Regions from separate parts of the Cytobacillus pseudoceanisediminis genome, predicted to be linked through region 2. Evidence: a T-box and tRNA genes for the amino acid it is inferred to sense, from the RefSeq annotation. Region 2 holds a T-box; the other holds one or more tRNA genes.
What was found. The T-box of region 2 lies ahead of glyQ (glycine--tRNA ligase subunit alpha). A T-box ahead of a tRNA ligase gene usually reads a tRNA of that ligase, here a tRNA-Gly.
Positions count from the first base shown of each region.

Region 1: it has a tRNA-Gly gene. The T-box ahead of glyQ (glycine--tRNA ligase subunit alpha) is inferred to sense a tRNA for this amino acid. The anticodon was not compared.

Region 1 covers NZ_CP097349.1:2,897,854-2,909,056, reverse strand. Annotated here, with positions in the region: gene M5V91_RS15595 (ABC transporter substrate-binding protein) at 1-40, shown strand, start outside; gene M5V91_RS15590 (sensor histidine kinase) at 187-1,977, shown strand; gene M5V91_RS15585 (response regulator transcription factor) at 1,979-2,707, shown strand; gene M5V91_RS15580 (ThuA domain-containing protein) at 2,724-3,464, shown strand; gene M5V91_RS15575 (Gfo/Idh/MocA family protein) at 3,466-4,494, shown strand; partial or broken gene M5V91_RS15570 (Gfo/Idh/MocA family protein) at 4,504-5,540, shown strand; partial or broken gene M5V91_RS15565 (sugar phosphate isomerase/epimerase family protein) at 5,559-6,526, shown strand; tRNA gene M5V91_RS15560 (tRNA-Gly) at 6,873-6,946, shown strand; gene M5V91_RS15555 (B3/B4 domain-containing protein) at 7,071-7,739, opposite strand; gene queG (tRNA epoxyqueuosine(34) reductase QueG) at 7,847-8,980, shown strand; gene M5V91_RS15545 (amidase domain-containing protein) at 9,181-10,059, shown strand; gene trmL (tRNA (uridine(34)/cytosine(34)/5-carboxymethylaminomethyluridine(34)-2'-O)-methyltransferase TrmL) at 10,122-10,595, shown strand; gene nfsA (oxygen-insensitive NADPH nitroreductase) at 10,693-11,203, shown strand, end outside.
Region 2 covers NZ_CP097349.1:36,396-47,598, forward strand. Annotated here, with positions in the region: partial or broken gene M5V91_RS00215 (HD family phosphohydrolase) at 1-1,305, shown strand, start outside; gene ybeY (rRNA maturation RNase YbeY) at 1,302-1,772, shown strand; gene M5V91_RS00225 (diacylglycerol kinase family protein) at 1,750-2,142, shown strand; gene M5V91_RS00230 (cytidine deaminase) at 2,564-2,962, shown strand; gene era (GTPase Era) at 2,955-3,875, shown strand; gene M5V91_RS00240 (YqzL family protein) at 4,035-4,178, shown strand; gene recO (DNA repair protein RecO) at 4,209-4,961, shown strand; T-box leader at 5,047-5,232, shown strand; partial or broken gene glyQ (glycine--tRNA ligase subunit alpha) at 5,339-6,228, shown strand; partial or broken gene glyS (glycine--tRNA ligase subunit beta) at 6,221-8,291, shown strand; gene ccpN (transcriptional regulator CcpN) at 8,547-9,182, shown strand; gene M5V91_RS00265 (pyruvate, water dikinase regulatory protein) at 9,211-10,029, shown strand; gene M5V91_RS00270 (YaiI/YqxD family protein) at 10,398-10,865, shown strand; gene dnaG (DNA primase) at 10,905-11,203, shown strand, end outside.

The DNA.
Region 1 (11,203 bases), 2.5 Mb from region 2:
CGTTGAACGCTTCCAGGCATCCTGGGATAATTTGAAATAAATTTGGTTAAACAGGAAGCATGTCTGCGGAAGATATGCTTTCTGTTTTATATTTTAATGATAAGCAAAACCCCATAGCAAAAAGGCATCCCCAAAAGGGAAGTTCGCTTTATACTATTGTAAAAGACAAAGCAGCGGGGGATGTACATGTTCAAAAAGAGCATTAGGAATAAACTGATTGTTCTATTGATGGTAGCAACGATCGTTCCATTTGGGGCGTCTATAATCATCACTTATTATCATACAGCGGAATCATTGAAAGACCAGGCCATCAAGGAAAATAGCAACCTATTATATCAAGGAAAAGTGAACCTGGAGGGTTACATAAATGAGCTGGATGGATTAACACTATCCCTTTACAATAATCCAGGTTTAATAAACTTTTTAAAAGATCCCCAAAAGGAAAATAATTATCAGGCAGTGGAAGCTGTAAGAAATGTAATTTCTACCATACTGTATGCAGAAGAAAATATTAAAAGGGTCAACATTGCTGTTGCAAAGGAAGATCGTCTTATAACAGCTTCCAGGCGCTCTACAGTTATTTTTTCAAAGAAGCTGACAAATGCCAATCAGGAATTTTACCTAAAAGCAAAAGAAAGTCCAAGCAATATGTATCTTGAGCCTATTCATAAGATAAAGGAGCCTGAGGACAAAAAGCCTAAAAATGTAATAACGCTTCACAGATCTTTAATCAATATTCCATCAGATGATATATTGGCATATATCTCACTGGAGTTCTCACCAGATCAAATAACCAATATCAGCCGTAATCTTTACTCGGAGGAAAATGAAGAATTCTATATTATATCTCCTGAAGGGGAATTGATCTACCATTCAACTGATGAAACTGATGAAGATACTAAAACGACTGATTGGATAGATTGGGTAATGAGTACAAATAAAGTTAATGGCACGGTTGAATGGAAAGAAGGTTCATTCAACGGCGTCATGATATACGATCAATTATCGCAAAATTCTGGCGGCTGGTATCTTGTTAAGCGTGTCCCATATACCACTTTATATGAAAGTGCATTCAGCGTGGCGAAAATCAATATCATGTTTGGCGTAATCGGACTCATCCTGGTTATTCTTGCCACTCTATTTATCTCTGTTAGAATCACTTCACCAATCAGAATCCTGCTGAAATATATTGATCAGGTTGAAAAAGGAAACCTTAATGTCCGTTTTCAATCTTTTGGCAATGATGAGATTGGCTATCTCGGTGATCGATTTAAACAAATGATCGATAAAATAAATGATTTGATCAATCGGGAGTATAAACTTCAGCTTGAGAACAAGACCAATCAGCTAAAGGTTCTGCAGTCCCAGGTTAATCCGCATTTTTTATATAACGCATTGCAGTCCATCGGAACAGCGGCATTAAAAAATCAGGGTCCGCAGATTTATTCGTCTGTTACCCGCCTTTCTAAAATCATGCGATACAGCATGAATATGGAGGAGGATATGGTTCCTCTTCAAAAAGAGATCGAACATACCAAGTCCTATCTCCTGCTGCAAAAAGAGCGGTTCGGTGACCAGCTTCAGTTCAGTTTTCAGCTTGATGAAGAAGCATTGGGGTTTCCTGTGCCGAAAATGATTTTACAGCCCATAGTGGAGAATTATTTTAAGCATGGCTTTGATGCACGGGAAAAAACAGGAGAGGTTAGTATCACCTGCAGACAGGATGAATTTTATCTGGATATTCTGATCGGGGATAATGGCAGCGGCGTTTCTGAGAGCAGGCTGGAGGAAATCCGATTGCATTTGATGAATGACAGGATAGGGCAAAAGGTTGAGTTAACGAATATCGGACTGAAGAATGTTTACACCCGGTTAAAACTCTATTATGGCAATCGTGCATACCTGCAGCTTAAGAATCTTGAGCGCGGCGGGCTGCTTGTTTCTATTAAACTTCCAAAAAGGATGGAAGGTGGATAAGATGAAAGCAATTATTGTGGATGATGAAAAACATGTGAGGGAAGGCTTGTTGCTTCTTGCGGATTGGAGCCGCTTTGGAATTGACACAATCCTGGAGGCGGTAGATGGAAATGAGGCCATAAAGCTGATTAAAGAGCATCGCCCGGAAATCATATTCACTGATATGAGCATGCCAAAGAGAGATGGCATAAGCCTTTTAAAATGGATTCATTCTTCGGATCTATCCAGCAAGACGATTGTCGTCAGCGGATATGATGATTTTGACTATATGAGGAATGCCATCTGTTATAAAAGCTTTGATTATATTTTGAAGCCTATTGATCCTGAAATATTGAATGAAACCCTGGAGAAAGCCATAAATGAATGGAAACAGCAGAGTCCTCCAGAGGAATGCCAGAAGGAGCATGGCGGGGAGATGAATGTGATTCAGCAAATAGAACAGTTTTTGCTGGAAAGCTATAACAAGGATATTAACCTGCAGGAAATTGCAGACAGATTTTATTTAAGCAGGGAGTACATTTCCAGGAAGTTTAAACATGAATATCAGGCTACCATAACGGATTTTATTACGAATGTCCGAATGAACAAGGCAAAAGAGCTTCTGCAGAACCCTAAACTGAAAATCTATGAAATTGCTTTCCAGGTCGGCTATCAGGATGAAAAGTACTTTAGCAAAGTCTTTAAAAAGACAGAGGGGATTTCCCCAAATGAATATCGAAGCATGAATTAACAGAAGGAGGAAGATTATGATCAACGTGCTTGTCTGGAATGAGAATCGTCATGAACAAAAGGATGAAAAGGTAAGGTCTGTCTATCCGGATGGTATTCACGGTGCCATTGCAGACTTTTTAAATGAAGAAGATTATAAAGTAAAGACAGCTACATTGGATGAGCCTCAGCATGGACTTAGTGATGCTGTTTTACAGGAAACAGACGTTTTGGTCTGGTGGGGGCATCTCGCGCATGGGGAAGTTGAGGATGCAATCGCTGAAAAAGTAAAACAAAGAGTGCTGGATGGAATGGGGCTGATTGTCCTGCATTCCGGCCATTTTTCTAAGATTTTTAAAGCATTGATGGGAACATCCTGTGATTTAAAGTGGAGAGAAGCGGATGAAAAGGAACGGATTTGGATTGTAGACCCGAGCCATCCCATTGCAGAAGGACTTGGAGAATATATTGAACTTGAAAAAGAAGAAATGTATGGGGAACATTTTGATATCCCTGCACCGGATGAACTTGTAATGGTGAGCTGGTTTGAAGGCGGGGAAGTTTTCCGGAGCGGCTGTACATACAGGCGCGGAAAAGGGAAAATCTTTTATTTTCGCCCAGGACATGAAACGTATCCAACTTATTATCATAAGGACGTTCAGCAGGTTATTAAAAATGCTGTTAAGTGGGCTAAACCAACTGATCTTCCCGTACCGGTCTATGGAAATGCGAAGCCATTGGAGAGAATCAGAGTGAGTCAAGAAGGAGTGGAGAATTAAGATGAAAAAACTCAAAATTGGAATAATTGGCTGCGGAAGTATAGCCAAGCATCGGCATATGCCTGAATATCATGCAAGCAGCGGGGCTGTCATTGCAGCGGTATGTGATATTAATGAAGAGCGTGCAAATGTGTTTGCCGGGTTGTACGGGGCGCAGGTGTACACCGATTATAGAGAATTGCTGGCTAATAAGGATATAGATGCAGTGAGTGTCTGCACCCCGAATTATCTGCATGCTCCCATATCAGCTGCAGCATTAAACGCCGGCAAGCATGTACTATGTGAAAAGCCTATGGCAACTTCTATGGAAGAGGCACAGGACATGATTGAAGCAGCCAGTAAGAATGGAAAGAAATTAATGATTGCTCATAATCAGCGCTTTGTTCCATCTCATAAAAAAGCAAAGGAATTGATTGCAAAAGGTGAAGCTGGAAAAATCTATAGTTTCCGGACGGCTTTTGGCCACGGCGGGCCAGAGGGATGGAGTGCAGATGGCAAAGAAAGCTGGTTCTTCAAAAAAGATCAGGCTTTTATTGGCGCCATGGGCGACCTTGGTGTACATAAGACCGACTTGCTGCGTTATCTGCTGGGAGAAGAGTTTGCTGAGGCAGGAGCATTCGTAGAGACAAGTGCCAAGATGGGTGCTGATGTCGATGATACAGCGGTATGCGTTTTAAAAACGGAAAGCGGTGTAATCGGTACATTGGCTGCAAGCTGGTCTTATGTCTCAAAAGAAGACAATTCCACAATTATTTATGGAGAAAAGGCAATTTTGAGATTAGAAGATGATCCGGTGAATTCTCTCATTGTTCAGTATGCAAATGGTGAAACAGTGAAGTACGAACTTGGCGGGATTCAGACAAATGAAGAAGGAGGACAAAAGAATTCAGGCGTCATTGATCATTTTCTTGAAAGCATCTTAAATGAAAAGGAGCCTGCGATTCCTGGTTCTGAGGGAATGAAGTCGCTCCAAGTGATACTTGCTGCGCTGGAGTCGAGCGAAACAAAGCAGATTGTCAGAATTAAGTGAGGTGCATCAATGAAGAAACTTCGGATCGGGATTATTGGTGCTGGCGGAATAGCCCAGTCCAGGCATATTCCCGTTTTACTAAAATTATCGGATAGTGCTTCCATAACAGCTATTTGCGATGTGAATGAGGATACTGCAAAATTGGCTGCAAGGAAGTTTGGAATTAGCAGCGTTTTTACGGATTATAAAGAAGTATTCAGTGAAACAGATGCCGTAGTTATTTGTACACCGAATAAGTTTCATGCTGAGATTACGGCTGCTGCACTGGATGCCGGGCTGCATGTGTTGTGTGAGAAGCCGATGGCCATGACAGCAGAAGAATGCAGGAAAATGATAGAAGCCAGAGACAGGTCGGGAAAGGTTTTGGCCATTGCCTACCACTACCGGTTTATGAAAGAGGCTCAGGCTGCCAAAAAACTCATTTCAGAAGATGAAATTGGTCTTCCATTTGCCGCCAGAGCACGGGCAATGAGAAGAAGAAAGGTGCCGGGATGGGGTGTTTTCACCAATAAGGAACTTCAGGGCGGAGGAAGTTTGATTGATTATGGATGCCACTTGCTTGACCTCTCGCTTTGGCTTCTGGGAAACCCGGAGGAAACCGGGGTTTCCGGTACAGCTTATAATACATTGAGCAGAATGCCTGAGCAGGTGAATCTATGGGGAAGTTTTGACCATCAATCCTTTAATGTCGATGACCATGTGACAGCTTATATAAAATTTGCCAATGGGGCATCCCTGCTTTTTGAAACCTCATGGTCGGCCAATATCGAACGGGATGATGAAAGCCTCAGCCTTTCAGGGCAGGGTGGAGGAATTGATTTATTCCCATTCAGTTTGAACCAATCCAAACATGGAATGCTCCTTAATACACGCTCAGAATGGCTGCCGGGGAGGATGACTATGCTTTGGCGCAGGCACGGAACTTTATTGACAGCTGTTTGGGGAGGGAAGAATTCATAGTTAAAGCAGAAGAAGCACTGCAGACAACCAGAATTATTGATGCGATTTATAAAAGCAGTGAAATGGGCAGAAGAGAAATACTTTAGAAGCGAGGAGGGGATTTTATGAAGCTCGGCGTATTTACCGTTTTATTTGCTGAGAAGAATTTTGAAGAAATGCTTGATCATGTGGCAGCTGCAGGTCTTAAGGCTGTTGAAATCGGAACGGGGCTTATCCCGGAAACGCTCACTGCAGCCTGAACGAGCTATTAGAAAGTAAAGAACTTCGGGCTGATTATCTGAAAAAGATTTTATCAAGAGGTCTTGAAATCAGCGCATTCAGCTGCCATGGCAATCCGATTTCCCCTGATAGAGCATTTGCAGAGGAATCGGACCGCGTGTTATATGACACGATTAGGTTAGCCAGCTTAATGAATGTTCCGGTTGTTAACTGTTTTTCAGGCACTGCAGGTGATGGGGAAGGGGCCGAGCATCCGAATTGGCCGGTTGCTCCATGGCCGAATGAGTATGGAGAAGTGCTGAAATGGCAATGGGAGGAGAAACTCATTCCTTACTGGAAGAAAGCCGGGCAATTTGCAAAAGACCATAATGTGAAAATTGGTCTTGAACTTCATGGCGGATTCCTTGTGCATACTCCTTATACACTTCTAAAATTAAGGGAAGAAACCTGTGATGCCATTGGTGCCAATCTGGACCCAAGCCATTTATGGTGGCAGGGAATCGACCCTGTGGCAGCAATAAAGATTTTGGGAAAAGAAAATGCCATTCATCATTTTCATGCAAAAGATACCTATATTGACCAGGAAAATGTTAATATGTACGGTTTAACAGATATGCAGCCGTATGGAAATGTCCAGACCAGAGCGTGGACATTCAGGTCAGTCGGGTGCGGACACGGCCTGCAGGAATGGTCGGATATGATGAGCGCTTTGCGAACATTTGGGTATGATTATGTTGTCAGCATTGAGCATGAAGATCCGCTTATGTCTATAGAAGAAGGATTTACAAGGGCAGTCAGGAACCTTAAGTCGATCTTAATTGAAGAACAGCCTTCAGAAATGTGGTGGGTGTAACATTCTTAGCAGGGAAGGATTTTAAATCCTTTCCTGTATTTTCGACAATTTTCTCAATTGGGGTTGACCATTCCGGCTGAATTTAGTATTATTAAATAGTTGATTCGACACAATGTTTATTTTGCTGTAGATAAAAATCGACATTGGATTTAGGCATAATTTCATTACTGATTAAATATAAATACACAAATGCGGGTGTAGTTTAGTGGTAAAACCTCAGCCACGAGCCAACACATCCATGAATCATCTCCGAGTTGCCTCGACGCATAGGCTTCCATGAAAAAGCTTTTAGAGGAAGAGGCATGCAAGTACGGGAAAAAACAGTAGTCAGTAACTTCATATAAATGCGGGTGTAGTTTAGTGGTAAAACCTCAGCCTTCCAAGCTGATGATGAGGGTTCGATTCCCTTCACCCGCTCCATACATAGCCAACGCAGTGTTTCGTTCAAAAAGAACGAGGTATTGCGTTTTTTCATTTTCTTTGGCTATTGAGCAAAAAAATCGGGTGGCCTCCGCGGATTCCACTCGATTTTTAATAAACTTGTTTAACATCCAATTACCTTAAAGGTTCCTTCTCCACCATGCACTTGAGAGTACATGTTCATTAGGGACTCAACCATTTTTTCAGCCTTTTCCATTTCCAGAGAAGGGCGCAAATAAACGATTTGAACGGCATTTTTAGTCTGTTCCGTCACCGCTGTCCTCTCAGAGTCGACAAACGGACTGCCAAATGGCCCTGCCGCATCTTCACTAATAATTAAATTGGCAAGTGAGTTGGGTCTTCCGTTTAGACCGTTATATTCTTCGCCTTCTTTGCCTAACCTGATAGACAGATTGCCTGAAAGCTTATCTGCGTCATACACGCCAATCGGTATTTGATATTCGAGGGAAAAGAAGTTGTTAATATCTATGGAGCTGTTGACCGGCTGCAGATAATTTTGTTTCTTAATTCTTCGGTACAGTGCTTCTGCAGAGTGGCGGTACCGATTTGGATCCTTGCCTGCTGTTTTGAAAATCTGTCTCCATTCTTTGATCCCTTCATATTCTGTAACACTCTTGTCCTCTAAGTCAAAATAAATTGATTCCTGAAATAATTGGAGTCTGCCCTTTACCATTTGAGGAGATTGTCCGACTTCTATATTTTTATATGTAATGAATCCAATTTTAAATTGGGGAATTAACCTGCACAACTCGGGAGCAAACGTAATTTCCAAGCTTTCCACCTCCAAAATTACTTTAAAATAGTTTATCATAATAAGCGGTGATTCAATAAATTAAAGACTTTCATATAAATCAATTTTTCATGAAAGGAGGTTATACAATGGATTTTGCCCAATTCAAGCAGGAAGTGATTGAATACAGTAAAACAATTGGCATAGATAAAATCGGTTTTACAGCAGCCAGCACTTTTGATGAGATGAAAAATAGACTGATTCGCCAGCAGGAACTTCAATATCAATCTGGATTTGAAGAGCCCGATATTGAGAAGAGAGTGAATCCCAGCCTCCTATTGGACAAGCCCAAATCCATTATCTCAATAGCTGTTGCTTACCCTTCCAAAATGAAGGTCAGAGTGGTCAGCAAAAGAGGTGAGAGAAGAGGCATTTTCTGCCGCGCTTCATGGGGTAAAGACTATCATCATATCTTGAGGGAACGTCTACAGAAACTTGAGGGATTCATTCAGTCAAGAATACCTGAGGCGTTATGCAAATCCATGGTGGATACAGGTGAGCTTGTGGATCGGGCCGTAGCGCAGCGTGCCGGAATTGGCTGGAGCGGAAAAAACTGTTCCATCATTACACCGGAATTCGGATCGTATGTCTATCTAGGAGAAATGATTACGAATCTGCCATTTGAGCCGGATAAACCAATGGAAGACAGATGCGGCAGCTGCAATAAATGTGTAGACGTCTGTCCGACTGGTGCTTTAATTCAGGGAGGTCAGCTTGATGCACAGAAGTGCATCGCGTTTCTGACACAGACAAAAGGCTTTCTTGCTGAGCCGTATAGAGAAAAACTGGGTAACAGACTTTATGGGTGTGATACCTGTCAAACCGTATGCCCTGAAAATAAAGGCAAGGATTTTCATCTGCACGAAGAGATGGAGCCGGATCCGGAAGTGGCAAAGCCGCTTTTAAGGCCGCTTTTATTTATCAGCAACCGTGAATTTAAAGAAAAATATGGTCCGGTTTCAGGCTCCTGGAGAGGGAAAAAGCCGATCCAGCGAAATGCCATTATCGCCTTGGCTCACTACAAAGACGAAACAGCTGTAGAAGATCTGATTAAAGTCATGACAGAAGATCCTCGGCCGGTGATCCGTGGAACGGCTGCCTGGGCACTTGGGAAAATTGGCGGTGAGAAATCATTAGCTGCCCTGGAAAAGGCTTTGCAGCAGGAAAAAGACGGAGAGGCCATTGCTGAGATTGAAAAAGGTTTAAGTTTTATTGAGAAATGATGAGGGAGGAATCTCCCTCTTTTTCTATGCCATTTTTATGAAAAATTCTAATTTTTCCTCAGTCCAACAATATGCAAAGAGTAAAATTCAAATGCAGAGAAACTGTTCAGTCCGGCTGACTTACTGTTATATTGCACGAAAAATTAAGCAAAGTCCTCTGCTTTCTCTCATATGTATTGAATAGGAGAGGAGTGAGATGCGTGAGGGACCAGCTTCAGGAGCTGTTAATAAAAAGAGTGCAGCAGTGCGTTTCCCATTCAAGAAGTTCAATTCATACCTGCCCTAAGATTGAAAAGAAGAAAGAATCTCTTACCGCCCGGTCCGGTGAGATTGTTAAAGCCCAGGCAACCGGAAAAGTGATCAAGGTCGGCGGGGAGAAGGATGACGTGAAGCAGGTTGAATACAGAGTTCACTTTAGATATTTAATTAAGCAAAAAGGCGTGTTCTATATGGAAGAAGAAATTGAAGAGCGAACAGCCGACTTTTATAAAGGAGTGTTCGTCGAGGATCGGGAGAAAAACCCTTTTAATGAGATTCAAAAAGATGAAGCGTCTCCAGACCATGAATATGGAGAGGAAGAAAGGCTTGTATATGAGTATGACCGCATGAAAGCAGTGCAGTATGCAGAAAAATGGTGGAACAGCTATAATCCGGCTTATAAAAAATTTGAAGTGGATTGCACCAATTATATTTCACAGTGCCTTCATGTAGGCGGCGGCCCGATGAGAGGGTATCCTAACCGCGGAAAAGGATGGTGGATGAGAAGCGGAAATTGGAGCTACAGCTGGACGGTAGCGAATTCATTGCGATGGTATCTGCCGAGTTCGAATTCGGGGTTAAGAGCGGAGGAAGTCTCCAGTCCGGATCAGCTCTTAATTGGAGATGTTATTTGCTATGATTTTCAGGGAGACGGGCGATTTGACCATACAACGATCGTGACGGGAAAAGATGCCTCAGGAATGCCCCTGGTCAATGCCCATACTTATAACAGCCGAATGCGTTATTGGGCTTATGAAGATTCAACAGCCTATACACCGAATATTAAATATAAATTTTTGTCTATAATTGATGACCAGTAATTTGTAAGGTGATTTCAAAATGATATAATAACACATGCAGATTTAATTTAGAGGTGAAAAAAGTGGGGTTGCATGTAGTATTATATCAGCCGGAAATTCCGGCCAACACTGGTAATATAGCCCGTACTTGTGCGGCTACTGATACGACATTGCATCTGATCCGGCCGCTTGGCTTCTCGACAGATGATAAAATGCTGAAGCGTGCAGGCTTGGATTATTGGCAATTTGTAAAGATCGTCTATCATGAATCATTGGACGATTTCTTTAATAGCAGCGAAGGCGGTGAATACTTCTACTTAACGAAGTATGGCACCAAGCCGCATTCCACTTTCGATTACAGCAATGTCGGGAAGGATTATTATTTTATTTTCGGCAAAGAAACGACGGGCCTTCCGAAGAATATCATTGAAATCAACAAAGAACGCGCATTAAGGGTTCCAATGAACGATAAAGTCCGTTCGCTTAACTTATCCAACACTGCAGCCATTCTTGTTTATGAAGCACTGCGGCAGCAGGATTACTTGCATTTAAAATAGGAAACAGCTGGCCTGGTATTTTTCGGGCCTTTTCCTTTGGAGAATACTTTCCTTTCTGGGTAAAATGAAAAAGTATATATGGAAAGGATGAGTTGTGATGAATGAAGTGATCAATTTGCTGATGGACCATCGCTCCGTGCGGAATTTTGAAGATAGGCCTCTGTCCAAAGAACAGATAGAAACGATTGTACTTTCTGCTCAAGCTGCGTCCACCTCAAGTTTTGTTCAAGCCTATTCAATAATCGGTATTACCGATAAAGTGAAGAAAGCGAAACTTGCTGAATTTGCAGGCAACCAGAATTATGTAGCAGAAAATGGCCACTTTTTCGTATTTTGTGCTGATCTGCATCGTCATGAAGTAATGGGACAAATGGAAAATATCAATGTAATTCCCTCCATTGAAAGCACAGAGAAATTTATGGTGGCTGTCATTGATGCAGCATTGGCTGCACAGAATGCTGCGGTTGCTGCTGAATCGCTGGGATTGGGAATATGCTATATTGGCGGAATAAGAAACAATCTTGAAGGTGTAGCTGAACTTTTAAAAACACCGGATCGCGTAATTCCTTTGTTTGGACTGGCTGTTGGCTATCCTTCCAAAAAGAACG
Region 2 (11,203 bases):
GGGCTATCGCTGATAATCGTCATTGTCTTATCAGCCCTATATTATTATTTCCATGAAATGAACGTGCAGCGGGAAACAAAGCAAAGTTATCTTTTGCTGTTTAGCCTAATTTTTATCTTATCCATATTGCTGATGAAGGTCATCAGTCTATTCCAATATGCTGATTATTCAGAGATAGGATACATTTACCCTGCAGCCATGGGAGCTATGCTAATCAAAATACTGATTGATGAAAAGCTTGCCATGTACTATACGATCATTATGGCTATTGCAGGAAGCGTAATTTTTAATGAAGGCGTTACTGGCACATTTCAGCTGACATCAGCCATTTATATCCTCTGCAGCGGCTTGGCTGCTATATTGTTTTTGAGCAAGCAGAATCGCCGCTCCAAAATCTTGCAGGCTGGTTTATTTGTATCCGCAGTAAACATACTTGTTATCTTTTCAATGCTTTTCTTAAGAAACGGCCACTATGATACGATTGAATATGGCTTTTACTTTGTTATTGCTCTGATTTCAGGTATTTCGTCTGCAGTGCTGGCAATTGGCCTGCTGCCGTATTTCGAGGCAGGTTTTGGAATTTTGTCTACTATGAGGCTGATAGAACTATCTAATCCTAATCATCCTCTGCTGAGAAAGATACTGACCGAGTCTCCCGGAACTTATCATCATAGTGTAATGGTTGCCAATCTTTCCGAGTCAGCGTGTGAAGCTATTGGGGCGAATGGCCTTCTGGCAAGGGTGGGATGCTATTATCACGATATCGGTAAAACAAAGCGGCCTCAGTTTTTTATCGAGAATCAGGTTAATATTGAGAATCCGCATGATCGCCTCCCTCCGCATACCAGCAAGAATATAATAATCGCCCATGCTGCCGATGGGGCTGAAATGCTGAGGAAGCATAAGATGCCGAAGGAGATAGTAGATATTGCCGAACAGCATCATGGAACAACATTGCTTAAATATTTTTACTACAAAGCAAAACAGAATGGGCTGGAAGTAAAGGAAGAGGACTATCGCTATCCGGGACCAAAACCGCAATCAAAAGAGTCGGCAGTAATTGGCATTGCTGATAGTGTGGAAGCTGCAGTCCGTTCCATGGCGCATCCTACAACAGAACAAATAGAGGAACTGGTCAAAAAGATAATCGCAGACAGACTTCAGGATGGACAGCTGAATGAATGTGATTTAACCTTAAAAGAACTGGAAACCGTTTCACACTCGTTCTGCGAAACGTTAAACGGGATTTTCCATTCACGTATCGAGTATCCTGAAATGACAAAACAGAAGGTGAAACAGGCATGAATTTAAATATTGATTTTTTGGACGAAACAAATGAGCTTCAGGAAAATGATATAGCCAAAATTGAAGAGCTAATTAATTTTGCTGCCTCTAAAGAATCTGTGGAGCCGGAAAGCGAAGTATCCATCACATTTGTGACCAATGAACGCATCCGGGAAATTAACAGGGAGTATCGGGATAAAGATCGGCCGACAGATGTTATTTCTTTTGCAATGGAAGAGCTGGGTGAAGGTGAAATCGAACTGATTGGTGCCGATATGCCCAGAGTCCTGGGGGATATCATTATCTCAGTTGCAAAGGCCAAGGAGCAGGCTGAGGAGTACGGTCACTCTTTTATAAGGGAGCTTGGTTTTTTGGCGGTCCATGGCTTCCTTCATCTTCTTGGATATGATCATGAAAATCCAGAAGATGAGAAAAAAATGTTTTCCCGCCAAAAGGATATATTAGATGAATTCGGGCTCACAAGATAGAAAGGTCCGAAAACACAGTGTCCTAAAATCCTTTTCGTTTGCTTTTTCCGGCATTAGGGCAGCATTATTGAATGAAAGGAATCTGCAAATACATTTGGCAGTGTCGATAGCTGTTATTATGTTTGGGGTATTCTTTGGCATTTCCAGCCTTGAATGGATAATCATTCTCCTGGCCATAGGGGGCATGCTCTCACTCGAACTGCTGAACACTGCCATTGAAAGGGTTGTGGATCTGGCGACAGAAGAGTATCATCCCCTTGCAAAGCAAGCAAAGGATATTGCTGCTGGAGCAGTATTGGTGTATGCAATTGTAAGTGTAATTATAGGCGGAGTTATATTCCTTCCTAAAATTCTCATATTTTTGCAGTAATGTGAAGCTGTCCGGATGGGCAGCTTTGCTTTTTGGTATTTCTATATAAACAGCAAAGTCTGAAGTATGGTGAAAAAATTTAGAGCATGGGTTTGAAAACGCTCACTGAATCCGCTAAAATGACAGAACAGCAGTAAATATTGCATGCTGGGGAGATGTTTGTGGAATCTCATTCAGAACAGGGACCTGGTTCAAAATTAAATCAGCCTATGTATTTTTAGAAAATTCAATTTTTTTGTTACGTTTTTGCTACAAACGATGAAAATCACAGTAAAATGTTGTAAAATAAAAGAGAAGCGGCTGCTTCTTACCGAAGAAGCTATTGAGCGCATTGCTTAATTTCACAAGGCCCATTGCAGGTCCAAACCTTGGTTTATTGGCTTGGGGAGCAACTCGCTTTACAGGAAAGGAAGAATTATTTGTGAACAGCGATCAACTAATAAAAGAAGCAATGATTGCAAGAGATAGAGCATATGTGCCATATTCAAAATTTAAAGTAGGAGCGGCACTATTAAGCAGTGACGGGCAGGTCTTTCATGGCTGCAACATCGAAAATGCTGCATACAGCATGTGTAATTGTGCTGAGAGGACTGCGCTTTTTAAAGCGTATTCTGATGGCGTAAAAAGTTTTTCAGCCATAGCTGTAGTTGCTGACACAGACCGTCCAGTTCCCCCATGCGGTGCATGCAGACAGGTAATAGCCGAATTATGTCCGCCTGAAATGAAAGTGGTTTTAACCAACTTAAAAGGGGATATTAAGGAATTAACAGTTGAAGAATTACTGCCAGGAGCATTTTCACCGGAGGATTTACATGAATAACACTACTACACCAAAAGGACACAAATCAGGGTTTATTTCCATAATCGGCAGACCGAACGTAGGGAAGTCAACGTTCTTAAATCGCGTAATCGGGCAGAAGATTGCGATTATGAGTGATAAACCGCAAACAACGCGCAACAAAGTTCAAGGTGTCCTGACTACCAATGACGCACAATTTATATTTATTGATACGCCAGGAATCCATAAGCCAAAGCATAAACTGGGAGACTTTATGATGAAAGTTGCCCAAAATACACTTAAAGAAGTGGATGTCATCCTGTTTATGGTAAATGCCCAGGAAGGCTTTGGACGCGGTGAAGAATTCATACTTGAGAAATTTCAGTCAGTCCGTACACCGATTTTCCTTGTAATCAATAAGATTGACCAGGTACATCCTGATGAACTTCTTAAAATTATTGAGTCTTACAAGGAAAAGTACGAGTTCAGCGAAATTATCCCCATTTCTGCTTTAGAAGGCAATAATGTAGAGACGCTGTTAGGACAGATTAAAGAATATATTCCGGAAGGGCCGCAGTTTTATCCAGCTGATCAAGTAACGGACCACCCAGAGAGATTTATCGTTTCCGAACTGATCAGGGAAAAAGCACTGCATTTAACAAGAGAAGAAATACCGCACTCGCTTGCTGTAACCATTGATAAAATGGAACGCCGCGAAGATAAGGATGTCATTCATGTCATGGCTACAATCATTGTGGAGCGTGACTCCCAAAAAGGCATTGTGATTGGAAAGCAAGGGAAAATGCTCAAGGAAATCGGAAAAAGAGCAAGAGTTGATATTGAGAATCTTCTTGGATCAAAGGTTTTCCTGGAGCTATGGGTCAAAGTCCAAAAAGACTGGCGCAATAAAATGTCACAGCTCCGCGACTTTGGCTTCCGTGAAGATGAGTACTAAACCCAGCCCTAATTAAAGTATTATTCATTTCTGATTTATATGCATGCAGGTGATTGACAATATTTTCGTCTCATGATTTTACAAAGACAGGCTATGATATAGATAAATGTATTGGGATAAAGAAATTGCTAGTTGAATAACTGAAAGGTGGGGTTTTCGATGATGGATTTTACCTGGAGAGTGTTTTCCCAGACAGGAAATATTGACACATATCTTCTCTTCAAGGAGCTAGAAAAGGAAACTCAGGATATACCCGGCAGCAATGATGAAGAGCTAGCAGAAGCTGATTTTCCCATCTCATAGGTTTGTCGAAAGACAGGGATGGTGTCACGGTTGCTTGATAAATGTGAAGGCATCGTCATCAGGACAACTAATTATAGTGAAACAAATAAGATTGTTACTTTATATACCCGTGAATGGGGAAAAGTTGGTGTGATGGCACGAGGAGCGAAAAAGCCGAACAGCAGACTTGCTGCTGTCACCCAGCTTTTTACATACGGGAATTTCTTAGTTCAGCGTGGAAGCGGTTTGGGTACCCTGCAGCAGGGGGACATGATTTCATCTATGCGGTCCATTAAAGAAGATATTTTTCTGACTGCATATGCAAGCTATATTGTCGATTTGACTGATAAAAGCATTGAGGATAAGAAGCCCAACCCATTTTTGTTCGAATTGCTGTATCAAACCCTAAATTTAATAAACGAAGGATATGACCCGGAAATTCTTACAAACATTTATGAAATGAAAATGCTGAATGCTCTGGGTTTATATCCAGTACTTGATCAATGTTCTGTCTGCGGAAGCACTGACGGGCATTTTGCATTTTCTATCCGCGAAAACGGGCTTATTTGTCACCGCTGCCTTGATAAGGATCCTTATCATTATAAAGTGTCCCAGGCGACAATTAAGCTTCTTCGCCTGTTTTACTTTTTTGACTTGTCCCGGCTCGGCAATATCTCTGTCAAACCAGAAACCAAAGCTGAATTGAAAAAGATTATTTCTGCCTATTATGAAGAGTATTCAGGCTTAAACTTGAAGACAAAGAAGTTTCTGAATCAAATGGCTAAGTTTAATGATTTAATGTAATGCGTTTCTTTATAGGCGAAGCGCATTGGCTTTTGTTATTATTGACAATTTAAATCCATTCCGCTATGATTCAAAGTAATAAAATATAATTGCTGTGAAGGAGAAGAGTACTTAACCTTTTCTAATTAAAGCGAACCCGGGATAGTGGGAGCCGGGCATGGATGGTTAAGGAAGGGCGCTCCAGAGCAATATTGTCTATCGACAACTAAAGAGGCTGTGGTCAAAATCGCAGCAAATAGGGTGGAACCGCGGGTAAACTCTCGTCCCTATGCCATTGGGCATAGAGACGGGAGTTTTTTATGTTCACAGAAAAGCGGTGGGTAGACAGCTGTTAAGTTCATAAAGCTATAATTTATACAATAAGAAAGAGGTGTCCTATGAATATTCAAAGCATGATATTAACACTTCAAAAACATTGGTCTGAACAGGGTTGTATCTTGATGCAGGCATATGATACTGAAAAAGGGGCCGGAACAATGAGCCCGTATACTTTTTTAAGAGCGATTGGACCAGAGCCGTGGAATGTTGCTTATGTGGAGCCTTCACGCCGTCCTGCCGATGGGCGTTTTGGTGAGAATCCAAACCGGCTTTATCAGCATCATCAATTTCAGGTGATCATGAAGCCGTCGCCGGATAATATTCAGGAGCTGTATCTTGATTCATTAAAAGCATTGGGCATTGATCCGCTTGAACATGATATCCGGTTTGTAGAAGATAACTGGGAAAATCCTTCTCTGGGCTGTGCAGGCTTAGGATGGGAAGTTTGGCTTGATGGTATGGAAATAACGCAGTTCACATATTTCCAGCAGGTAGGCGGATTGGAATGTAAGCCTGTGTCAGTTGAGATTACCTACGGAATAGAAAGGCTTGCATCCTACATTCAGGACAAGGAAAATGTCTTTGACCTTGAATGGACTGACGGGTTTACGGTTAGAGATATCTTCCTGCAGCCTGAGTTCGAGCATTCGAAATACACATTTGAAACATCAGATCAGGAAATGCTCTTCAATTTGTTCAATATTTATGAAAAAGAAGCACATAGACAAATGGATGAAGGCCTAGTACACCCGGCATATGACTATGTATTAAAATGTTCTCATACCTTTAATTTGCTTGATGCAAGGGGAGCGATCTCTGTTACAGAAAGAACCGGCTATATCGCCCGATGCCGAAATCTGGCCAGAAAAGTAGCCAAAACTTTTTATGAAGAGAGAGAAAACTCGGTTTCCCAATATTAAAGGATAAGGAGGAAGAATCTCATGAATAAGAAAGATCTTCTGCTGGAAATTGGACTTGAAGAAATGCCTGCCAGATTTGTCACTAATTCAATGAATCAGCTTTCAGATAAAGTGAACTCATGGCTTTTGGAAAAGAAAATATCTTTTGACGAGATCAGCGCTTTCTCTTCTCCACGCCGTTTGGCTGTTCTTGTAACGGGAGTAGATACCGCACAGGAGGACATAAATGAGGAAGCGAAAGGACCTGCAAAAAAATTGCCTTAACCGAGGATGGAGAATGGTCAAAAGCTGCGGTTGGATTCAGCCGGGGCCAGGGAGCTTCTGTTGAAGATATATTCTTTAAAGAAATTAATGGGGTTGAATATGCCCATGTCAGCAAATTTATAAAAGGAAAGGAAACAGCAGCACTGCTGCCGGAACTCCAGCAGATTGTCACCTCGTTATCATTCCCGAAAAATATGCGCTGGGCAAACCAGGAGCTGCGCTTTATCAGGCCGATCAAATGGCTTATGGCATTATTCGGAAATGAAGTCATTCCTTTTGCAATTACAAACGTTCATACTTCTAACCTTACAAGGGGCCACCGCTTTCTGGGCGAAGAGATTGAAATTAACAATCCTTCTGATTATGAAAAGTCCTGCTGGCGCAATATGTGATAACTAATCCGCAGGAAAGAAAAAGTGCAATTCTATCACAATTGCAAAAAATAGAAGAAGAAAATGACTGGGTGATCCCTGTAGATGAAGATTTATTGGAAGAAGTAAATAACCTGGTTGAGTATCCAACAGCATTATATGGCCAGTTTGAAGAAGAATACCTGGAGCTTCCGGAAGAGGTTTTAATTACATCGATGAAGGAGCATCAGCGTTATTTTCCGGTAAAGTCCAAAGAGGGCAGGCTGCTTCCTTACTTTGTTACTGTCCGAAATGGATCCCATGAACATTTGGAGAAAGTGGCTAAAGGAAATGAGAAAGTATTGCGGGCAAGACTTTCTGATGCAGCTTTCTTCTACAGGGAGGACCAAAAAACGGATATCGCGGCATCACTGGAAAAACTTAAGAACATTGTTTATCATGAAGAAATTGGAACTCTTGCTGAAAAGGTGGAACGTGTTCGCCAGCTGGCAGCTAATTTGAGTGAAAATCTTCATTTCAGCGATGAGGCAAAGGCAGTGACAGACCGGGCTGCTGAAATCAGCAAGTTCGACCTTGTTTCGCACATGGTTTATGAATTTCCAGAGCTGCAAGGCTTTATGGGTGAAAAATATGCCCTGCAAAAAGGTGAAAAGGAAGCTGTGGCGCGTGCAATTAATGAACATTATATGCCGCGCAATTCAGAGGACCAGACGCCTGCAAGTGATGCTGGTGCAGTGCTGTCCATTGCTGAAAAGCTCGACACAATTGTGTCTTCCTTTGCAATAGGGATTATTCCAAGCGGCTCCCAGGATCCATATGCCTTAAGAAGACAGGCAACGGGTGTTATCCAGACTTTACTGGCAAAAAATTGGGATTTAAAACTCGAAGAATTAATTGCATTATCTTCTGAGACTGTTCTTAATTCGAAGATTGGAAAGAAATCAAAGGGTGAATTGATGCAGGAACTGGTTTCATTCTTTAAATTAAGAATCAAATATATGCTGCAGGAGAAGACAGTTCGTTATGACTTAATTGAAGCCGTTTTGGGCAGTGAAATCGGTTCAGTGCCTTCACTTGTAAAAAGAGCTGAAGTATTGGAGTCCCATAAGGATGCTGCAGGTTTCAAGGAAAGCATTGAAGCTCTTAGCCGAGTTATCAACATTGCTTCTAAAGCAGAGGATAAAGGGGATATAGACAGCAGCTTATTTGAAAATGTTTACGAAAAATCTCTTTTCAACAAATATTTATCAGTGAACGAGGAATTAAGAAAAGAGGTAGCAGAAGAAGTTGCCTTTAACCTGCTAATTAGCCTGAAACCAGAAATTGATCAATACTTCGAGCATACTATGGTTATGGATGAAAAGCAGGAAATTCGCAGCAATAGGCTGCACCAGATGGCAAATTTGGCTGATTTGATTAAGAAGTTTGCAAATATGAACGAAATTATTGTTAAATAACGAGCTTAAATTTTGCGTTTTTTGCTGGAATAGGATTAAATTTTAAGAAAGAAGACAGCAGCTTTAGCTGTCAGGAAAGAGCCTGTTATATTGCTGACGGGCTCTTTCATATTTTGGACATATTGGGCGAAGTAAAGAGAACTATATAGGAAACACATCTTTTCATTTATGACAAATAGTATATAATAATTATATAAAAGTATAACATTATTATAATGGGAAATGAGTGCCATTAGCATACCCTGTTCAGAATAGGTGGTGAGGAAGATCGAATTAAATAAAAGGCAGGAAAAGATCATAGAAATCGTAAAGGAAAACGGACCGATCACTGGTGAGAGTATAGCGGAACAGCTTAACTTAACCAGGGCAACACTAAGGCCGGATCTGGCTATATTAACGATGGCAGGCTATTTGGATGCCCGTCCGCGTGTAGGATATTTTTATACAGGAAAAACCGGGGCACAGCTGTTGACAGAAAACCTTCAGAAGCTTTATGTAAGAGATTATCAATCCATTCCTGTAGTCGTTAATGAGAATGTATCGGTATATGATGCAATTGTGACTATGTTTCTGGAAGATGTCGGCACGCTATTTGTAGTGGACCAGAGTTCACTGCTTGTAGGGGTTTTGTCAAGGAAGGATTTGCTTAGGGCTAGTATTGGCAAGCAGGAGCTTAATTCTATCCCTGTTAATATCATTATGACAAGAATGCCTAATATTACGATGTGTGAAAAAGATGATTTGCTCATAGAAGTTGCTAAAAAGCTGATTGAAAAGCAAATCGATGCCCTTCCTGTTGTAAAAAAGACAGAGAAAGGGTTCGAAGTAAACGGCCGGATAACCAAAACAAACCTGACAAAAGCATTCTTGGCCCTGGCCGGCGAAAAGTAGCAAAGTAAGAAGGAGATGGTGTTGAAGAATGGAAAAATTGCCGATCATCTACGTCGTTTCGGACTCAGTGGGAGAAACGGCCGAACTTGTAACAAAAGCTGCCACAAGCCAGTTTAATGGCAGTGATATATCTATTAAGCGCTTCCCATATGTTGAAGAAAAAATACATATTGATGAAGTCATTTCGCTGGCAAAACTGGATAATGGCATGATAGCCTATACAATGGTTAAGCCGGATATGAGGAAGTATATTAACCAGAGGTCTGCAGAAGAAGGAATATATGCTTTTGATATCGTTGGCCCTTTAATGGATCAAATCCAAAGAGCCTGCGGCATTACCCCTCTTTTTGAACCTGGACTGGTCAGAAAGCTTGATGAGGATTATTTTAAAAAGATTGAGGCTATCGAGTTCGCTGTTAAATATGATGATGGCCGAGACCCTCGTGGGATATTAAAAGCGGATATAGTGTTAATAGGCGTTTCAAGGACATCAAAAACACCTCTTTCTCAATATCTGGCACATAAGCGCCTTAAAGTGGCTAACGTTCCCCTTGTTCCTGAAGTCGATCCTCCAGAAGAGCTGTTTCTTGTCCCGCCTGATAAGTGCTTCGGCCTGAAAATCAGTCCTGAGAAATTAAACTTTATCCGGAGAGAACGTCTAATATCGCTAGGTTTAAGCGATAATGCCAGCTATGCTAATATAGAGAGAATCAAAGAAGAAATAGGTTACTTTGAAAAGATTGTATCTAAAATTAAATGCCCGGTTATAGATGTCACGAATAAGGCAGTAGAAGAAACAGCCAATATGATTCTAAATCAATACCGTAAAAGCTTTCCGAAAAGCTAGCACATAAATTTTTATGTGCCTTTTCTTTTTTATACTAGGCATTTAGGCTGTTTAGCTTAGGGTAGAATAGGGAGCGGGAGACTCCTCTGGAACCCCGAAATAAAGCTCCATTCTAAGGATGGCTTTTTTCAGGGGAAAACCTGTAAATTAAATTATATTCATCCCAGATAAATTAATGGCAAAATAGAGATTAATGTACTATAATAAAAAATTGTGATAAAAATGTCCCTGAATAGGTTTAGAGTTCATTGCGAAGGAATAAACTATTTATTGTGGCATGTCAAGTTTTCGACCAAGAAAAATTCGACATATCTCACAATGCAAAAGTTATTCATGCAAAGAAGGATTATGCGGAGTGATGTAGAATTATTAGAACATCAGGCAAACCGAACATTATAGTAGATGCTGATTCCTGTCCCGTTAAAGAAGAAATTGTCGAAATAGCCAATTCCTTTACGTTGGACGCAGTATTTGTTGCTTCTTATGCCCATATGAAAAATGACCTAAATGGGGCTGTCTGGAAATTCGTTGACAGCAGTAAGGAAGCTGCTGATTTATTCATAATGAATTATGTGAAATCAGGAGATGTAGTTGTAACTCAAGATATTGGATTGGCATCAACTCTTTTGCTCAATGGTGTTTATGTCCTTTCTCCCAGGGGAATTTTATTTGAGGAAAATGAAATTCGGACCGCGCTTGAAATGAGGCACCTTTCAGCGAAAGCGCGAAGAAGAGGAGTTTATGGGAAAGGCCCAAAACCATACAGCCGAGAGGACAGATCCAGGTTTGTGCAGCAATTGACAAAAATTTTGTCGAATCTTGAAGGAATTCAGTAACGTTTATCGAATACCTGAGTAAGTAATGGAGTTGTTCATATGGCAGAACGGATCGCCGAGGAGAAAGTAAATGAGATTCGGCAAGCTGTAGATATTGTTGATGTCATTGGCGACTATATTCAATTAAACAAGCAAGGACGCAACTATTTTGGGCTTTGTCCTTTTCATGGCGAAAATACTCCTTCCTTTTCTGTATCGCCCGAAAAGCAAATCTATCATTGCTTTGGATGCGGAGCGGGAGGCAATGCCTTTTCTTTCTTAATGGAATTAGAAGGATATTCCTTTCAGGAAGCAGCCTTGAAACTCGCTGAAAAAGGAAATGTCAAGCTTGAAATTGA